2 regions of the Rhizobium sp. R339 genome follow, and region 2 is predicted to be linked to the other one. Evidence: riboswitches for the same ligand, from Rfam matches in the RefSeq annotation. Region 2 holds a riboswitch; the other holds the start of a gene.

Region 1 (3,602 bases), on a different contig from region 2:
GTGCACGTGCCGGAAGGCGCGACGCCGAAGGATGGCCCCTCGGCCGGTGTCGCCATGGCAACCGCCATCGTCTCGATCATGACCGGCATCCCGGTGAACAAGCATGTGGCCATGACCGGTGAAATCACCCTTCGCGGCCGTGTGCTGCCGATCGGCGGTCTCAAGGAAAAGCTGCTCGCAGCGCTTCGCGGCGGCATCAAGAAGGTGCTGATTCCGGAGGAGAACGCCAAGGACCTGGCGGAGATCCCGGACAACGTGAAGAACAGCATGGAGATCATCCCGGTCTCCCGGATGGGCGAGGTGATCAAGCACGCGCTGATCCGCCGGCCGGAGCCGATCGAGTGGGATGGCACGGTGGAAACGCCCGTCATCACCTCGGTCGAAGGTCTCGACGACACGGGCGCGGCCATAGCGCATTGAGTGGCATTTGCCACATTTGTGCCCAATTCGCGCAAAAGACGAGAAAAGGCTGGCGGAAACGCCAGCCTTTTTTGTGAAAACGTCATGGAGACGCTTGCTTTTCCTTGATTTGCAGGGCTTTTGGGTTTCCGGCGGGCCTGATGAAACCTATTCTGCGCCTAGCTTACATTTGAGTCGTTTCATACCATTTAGAAAGGGGTGGAAACATGAACAAGAATGAACTCGTGTCCGCAGTGGCCGAAAAGGCAGGACTGACGAAGTCTGACGCGGCTTCCGCTGTTGACGCGGTTTTCGACGTTGTCCAGGCCGAACTCAAGAACAAGGGCGATATCCGCCTCGCTGGTTTCGGCAGCTTCACCGTTTCTCATCGCGCTGCAACGAAGGGCCGCAATCCGTCGACCGGCGCTGAAGTCGACATTCCGGCCCGCAACGTGCCGAAGTTCACGCCCGGCAAGGGCCTGAAGGACGCCGTCAACGGCTGATTTGATCGTCCGCCGGCCGTAAACGAGAACGGCTGAGCAGGATTTCGAGGGGTTCGGCATTGCCGGACCCCTTTTGTTTTGCCGCTTGCCGCATGCAGCACTTTGTTCTACCAACAATGCTGTTCTCAGGGCGGGGTGAAAGTCCCCACCGGCGGTAAGGGCTGCGGCCTGAGCCCGCGAGCGCCTTCCGAAGCCTTGGCCGGGGAGGGGTCAGCAGATCCGGTGCGATTCCGGAGCCGACGGTCACAGTCCGGATGAAAGAGAATGAGAATGGCCGCGTGCGGGCAGGGGACTGCCGGCCTGCGTGCCATCGCCTCATGCGTCCTGATTTATGTTTGGTTCCTATTTTGGATGGAAGACATGAATCAGAATTCCCTTGCAATCCCGCGTTCCCGCGCCTTTGCCGGCGCAGCTTTCATGGTGCTTGGAGGCGTGGCCTTCTCGCTCCTCAATGTTGTCACTCAATGGCTGACGATGAAGCTCGCCTTTCCGCCAGCCTCCGCAGCCTTCTGGCAATATGCTTTCGCCTTCCTTTTCTCCTTGCCCTTCCTGCGCAAGGTCGGTCTCTCGGCCATGCGAACAGACTATCCATGGCGGCATGTCGTACGCGTTATCTTTGCCGCGCTCGGCGTCGAGGCCTGGATTTTGGGTCTCGCCTCGGTGCCGATCTGGCAGGCGATCGCACTCGTCATGACCTCGCCTTTCTTCATCATCCTCGGCGCGCGCCTCTTCCTCGGCGAACGCGTCGGCACGGCCCGCTGGGCGGCGACGGGTGTGGGCTTTGCCGGCGCGATGATCATCCTCCAGCCATGGTCGGACAGCTTTACCTGGGCCGCACTGCTTCCGGTTCTCTCCGCACTGCTCTGGGGCGCATCGTCTCTCATCACCAAGAGTCTGACCGGCATCGAAAAGCCCGAGACGATCACCGTCTGGCTGCTGGTGCTGCTGACACCGATCAACGGCGGCCTGGCGCTTGCCGCGGACCTCACGGTGCCGACGGGCACGACACTTGCGCTCTTCCTCCTGGCGGGCCTCCTGACGGTCGTGGCGCAATATCTGCTGACCCTTGCCTATGCCAGCGCCGACGCCGCCTATGTGCAGCCATTCGACGATCTGAAGCTGCCGCTGAACGTGCTCGCCGGCTGGCTGTTCTTCGGCTATGCGCCGGCCGGCTATCTGTGGCTGGGCGCTGCGCTCATCCTTTGCGCATCGCTCTTCATCATGCGAAGCGAGATGCGGCGGGAAAGGCAAGCGTCCTGACGCAAAGCCCCTGAAATGACGCGGACTGTCATGTCTCTGTCATGGCAGTCCAGCAAAACCCCTCTGTTCGATCTTTCGACATTGGGGGATTTCCATGACAAATTCATCGCGCAAAGCAGCGTTCGCTGCCATGCTTTTCGCATCCGCTGCCTTCCCGGCGGCGGCCGAGCCGGTTTTCAACCGCATCGCCTCCTTCCCGGTCGCCCAGAACCTTCCTGGTGACAAGGACGAGCTTTCGCCGACCTCCGCCGAAATCATCACCGCGACCGACGACGGCAACACGCTGATCTATAGCGACAGCCCGCTTGGCGCGATCGGCTTCATCGACATCACCGACGCCAAGGCTCCGAAGGCCGGGGGCGCGCTGATGATGGACGGCGAGCCGACATCGGTCACCTCCAGCGCCGGCAAGGCGCTCGTTGCCGTCAACACCTCCGACAGCAAGGCCAAGCCTTCGGGCCGTCTGGCGATCGTCGACGTCGCGACGAAGAAGATCGAGAGCACCTGCGATCTCGGTGGCCAGCCGGATTCGATCGCCCTCAACAAGGACAAGACCTTTGGTGCCATCGCGATCGAGAACGAACGCGACGAAGACGTCAATGACGGCAAGATCCCGCAGATGCCGGCCGGCGACCTCGCCGTCTTCCAGGTCAAGAACGGCACCGTCGATTGCGGCACCATCAAGCACGTGACGCTGACCGGGCTTGCGGGCGTTGCCCCGGAAGATCCGGAGCCCGAATTCGTCTCCTTCAATGGCCTGAACGAGATTGCCCTGACGCTGCAGGAAAACAACGAGATCGTCATCATCGACGCCAACACGGCGCAGGTGAAGACGCACTTTACCGCCGGCAGCGTCGATCTCTCCGGCATCGACACCAAGCGCGACGGCGCCCTGAAATTCACGGGCGAATCGAAGGGCGTGCTGCGTGAGCCGGACGCCGTGAAGTGGCTGGACGACAGCCGCCTCGTCGTGGCCAATGAAGGCGATTACCAGGGTGGGTCGCGCGGCTTCACCATCTTCGACAAGACAGGCAAGGTTCTTTACGAATCGGGCGCTTCCTTCGAACGCGCCGTCGCCCATATCGGCCACTATCCGGAAAGCCGTTCGGGATCGAAGGGCGTCGAGCCGGAAGGCCTGGAAGCCGCTAGGTTCGGCGATGACAACTATTTCTTCCTGCTTGCCGAGCGCGCCTCGATCGTCGGCGTCTACAAGGATACCGGCGCCGATCCCGAGCTCATCCAGCTGCTGCCGTCCGGGATTTCGCCCGAAGGCGCGGTGGCCATTCCCCAGCGCAACCTTTTTGCCACTGCCAATGAAGTCGACCTCGGCAAGGACGGCGGCGCGCGCTCGCATGTGATGATCTATGAGCGTTCGGAAGGCGAGAAGGCCTATCCGCAGATCGTCTCGGCCGAGAAGGACGGCAATCCGATCGGCTTCGC
Region 2 (3,602 bases):
GAAAGTGCCTTCATCGAAAACTCCATTTCATCCAGCCGTACCCACCTTAGGGTTGGCAAATTGAACTGGAGATGAACCGGGCATTCATGTTTGCAGGTGAAAAAACCGTGCTTTTTGACGGCCGATCGGAGCCCGGCCGGCCGTTTTTCCCGCAGCGGCAAGCGCTTGAGAAGCGCCCCGCGCCCGCGGAAAATCATTCATGTCCTTCCGTAAAAAGGATCAGGACCCGGATCGCGGCCGGCAGCGACCGCGGTGAGCCGTCCGAGATAATGCGCCCAGCCCTCGGCATGGCCGGCGCACTGCTCCTCGCTCGGCAGGCCGCTATGGGTGAGTCGGAGCAACGTCCCGTCCGGCTGCTCGATCAGGTCGATCTCGACCAGGCTGGAGCCCGGCGGCACCACCTCGCTGCCGTCCCACCCGAAGCTGTAGGCAAGCCGATGCACCGGCACGACCTCGCGAAACGAACCTCTGGCGAAGCGCGCGCCGGTGACGTTGACGAGATAGAGCCCGCCCGGCTCCGGCTCGATCTCGGCCTCCGTTCCCATCCAGCGCAGAATCTTCTCCGGATCGGTCATCAGCGCAAACACCGCCGCCGGCGGCGCCGCAATATGCGCCTCGCGGCGCACGACGAAAGACTCTGGCATGCCTCCCTCCCATAATAGTGGCGGCTGGCCCCGCCTGATGCGGGACGGCGCGTGATGCTGTTTCGGCGTGAATGTCCTCATGGAAGGATGTAGGCGGAGGCGCGCGCTGAGCAAGGGCGATGGAAGCCGCTCCTCGCATCGTCGGCACCGGTGCCGCTACTAAACCGCTGCAACGCCACTCGCCATTGTGCCTTCGCTTCCGCTCCGTGCATTCGCGGCTCGGCCGCTCACCCCCTCATCTGCCTGCCGGCATCTTCTCCCCGCCGGGGAGAAGCGGAATCGCCGCAACGTCTCGCTCCCTTTGGAACGTTCGCAATGGAATGAAAACCCGTGCGGCTTGCTCCCCCTTCTCCCCAGCGGGGAGAAGATGCCCGTTAGGGCAGATGAGGGGGGTGAGGAGCGAAAGCGACGAGCGCCTTGAGCGCAAGCGAAAGGCAAGTGGCTTCCATCACGCCTGTGGATAGGTAGGTAGAGGACGATCAGCCGAAGCATGACGCCCCCTGAGATTGCGGCCCACACCGCCTCAGAACCAATTCCCCCCTATTGCCAGCGCGCCGCCTTGCCCCTATTGTCGCGCCGTTCTCAGGGCGGGGTGAAAGTCCCTACCGGCGGTATGCAGTTTCGATTGCGAGCCCGCGAGCGCCTTCTCTAGGGAAGGGTCAGCAGATCAGGTGAGATGCCTGAGCCGACGGTCATAGTCCGGATGAAAGAGAACGCGCGTTCCTGCTGCCCTTGCCGGCAGCCGGTGAACGTTCGTGATCGCCTTGGGTGACGTGTCTGTACGCCAAAGGAGATTACCATGACACCCACCCGTTATGCCTTCGTCAAAGCCGGCTGGCACGCCGATATCGTCGACCGTGCGCTCGAAGGTTTCCAGCAGCTTATTCCCGCTGAGCAGATCGACGTGTTCGACGTTCCCGGCGCATTCGAAATGCCGCTGCTGTCGCGCGATCTTGCCGCGTCCGGGCGCTATGGCGCCGTCATCGCCGCCGCCTTCGTCGTCGATGGCGGGATCTACCGCCACGAATTCGTCGCCCAGGCCGTCGTCGATGGCCTGATGCGCGCCGGCATGGATACCGGCGTCCCGGTCCTGTCGGTCTCGCTGACGCCGCATCACTATCAGGAAACCGAGCACCACACGCAGATCTACCGCGCGCATTTTGTCGAGAAAGGCCGCGAGGCGGCCCGCGCCGCCCTGATGATCGGCAAGACGCGCGCCGCTCTTGCGGCATAAGGAACCGCGCAACAGGCGGCGGGACCAGCCCGCCGTCTTCTCCTTGCGAAGGGAAGAATTGATTCGACGCCTCGCCCGCGCTGTGGTCCACTCGACCCGACATGTATCGCCATTCTTAATGCGTCCAAACCTTGAGGGAGCTGAAGATGAGCAATGCAATGCGCAGTGAAACCCCCACAGAATCCATCAGAACACGGCCCGCCGACACCAAGCTCGAAGTGGTGGTCATCCCCGTTTCCGACGTCGACCGCGCCAAACGTTTTTACGACGGCCTCGGCTGGCGGCTCGACGCCGACTTCGCCAATGACGCCGATTTCCGCGTGATCCAGTTCACCCCGCCCGGCTCCGGCTGCGCCATCATCTTCGGTAAGAACGTGACCGCCGCCGCCCCCGGCTCCGCCCAGGGCCTCTACCTCATCGTCTCCGACATCGAGGCCGCCCGCCGCGATCTCATCGCCCGCGGCGTCGCGGTGAGCGAGGTCTTCCACGACGCATCCGGCGTCTATGCCGGCAAGGACGAACCCTATCTCTTCGGGCGCCTGCGCATCGCCGGCCGCGATCCCGAGCACCGTAGCTACCGCTCCTTCGCCTCCTTCAGAGATCCGGACGGCAACGGCTGGCTGTTCCAGGAAGTCACCACCCGCCTGCCCGGCCGCATCGACGCCGAAGAAACGGCCTTCTCGACCTCGAGCGACCTCGCCTCCGCGCTCCGCCGCGCAGCCAGCGCCCACGGCGAACACGAGAAACGCAACGGCGGCAAATACGACGAGAACTGGCCGGACTGGTACGCCGAATACATGGTCAGCGAACAGGCCGGCCGGGAGCTGCCGCTATAGGCAGCGGCAGGATCGTCACTGCTGAGATTTGCGGCAGGACGCACTGTTGCGGCGCGTCCTTCGAGGCTCCGGCCTCTGGCCTGCGCTCCTCAGGATGAGGAGCGTTGGAGAATGCCGCGCTGATAAAAGCAGGCGGAGGATCTTGCGTCGGTTGCTCACGAGCGCCTTGATCCCGCAGCAGCCCGTCATTGAGGCGCCTGCCGCCAACGCCCCTGGTTCGACGGCGCGGCACGCCCCAACGCCCCTAATTGAGGGCGCGGCACGCTCCAACGCCCCTCATCCTGAGGCGCGCAGGCCAACGGCCGGAGCCTCGAAGGACGCGCTCCGGCATCGCTCCTTGCGAGGCACACGCCACCGCTCACCGCTCGAATATATCCCGCCACTGCTTCTCGCCGATCAGGCAATCCGTCGTCGGCAGGCCGGCGATCTTCCGCGCCTTTGCCGGCGGGGGAAGGCCGCTGATCTCAAGCACCAGCTTGCGGCGCACGGCGATGGCGAAATCCTCGATCTTATGGACCGGCAGCACGAAGGCGCCGGGGCCGCCGATCACGCAATCGGCGTAATATTTGTCGAGCCCGCCCGGCGCATCGGAAGGGCGCAGCATGATGGCGAGGCCGTTGATGACCATGCCTCTTGCCACCGCCTTGTCCCGGGCGGGTGTCACCGGATCGCCTGAATTGTTCGGGCCGTCGCCGGAGATGTCGATCACCTCGCGCCGGCCCTGGAAGGGGCTGGTGACGATCATGCTGGCGCCCTGGTCGATGGCGGTGGAGATCGAGGTGCGCCGCTGGGTAGCGATCGGCCGGGCGCCGAGCTTGTCGGCAAAGGCGATCGCATCCGCTTCCGTCTCGATCACCTGCCAGTCGATCATCGAATCCTGGACGACAT

The links. A riboswitch is a leader RNA that binds a small molecule or an ion and turns the genes downstream of it on or off. The one in region 2 is predicted to bind FMN.
Region 1: linked by a shared signal. The riboswitch ahead of ATY76_RS24170 (DMT family transporter) and the one ahead of ATY76_RS03730 (6,7-dimethyl-8-ribityllumazine synthase) in region 2 are both predicted to bind FMN.

Annotation. Positions count from the first base shown of each region.
Region 1 is NZ_LOKV01000024.1:266,532-270,133, forward strand. Features, by position in the region: gene lon (endopeptidase La) at 1-420, shown strand, start outside; gene hupB (DNA-binding protein HupB) at 627-902, shown strand; FMN riboswitch at 1,020-1,172, shown strand; gene ATY76_RS24170 (DMT family transporter) at 1,254-2,162, shown strand; gene ATY76_RS24175 (esterase-like activity of phytase family protein) at 2,257-3,602, shown strand, end outside.
Region 2 is NZ_LOKV01000001.1:765,738-769,339, reverse strand. Features, by position in the region: gene ATY76_RS03740 (hypothetical protein) at 1-14, opposite strand, end outside; gene ATY76_RS03735 (SRPBCC family protein) at 198-644, opposite strand; FMN riboswitch at 1,219-1,363, shown strand; gene ATY76_RS03730 (6,7-dimethyl-8-ribityllumazine synthase) at 1,444-1,878, shown strand; gene ATY76_RS03725 (VOC family protein) at 2,025-2,714, shown strand; gene ATY76_RS03720 (DUF1194 domain-containing protein) at 3,073-3,602, opposite strand, start outside.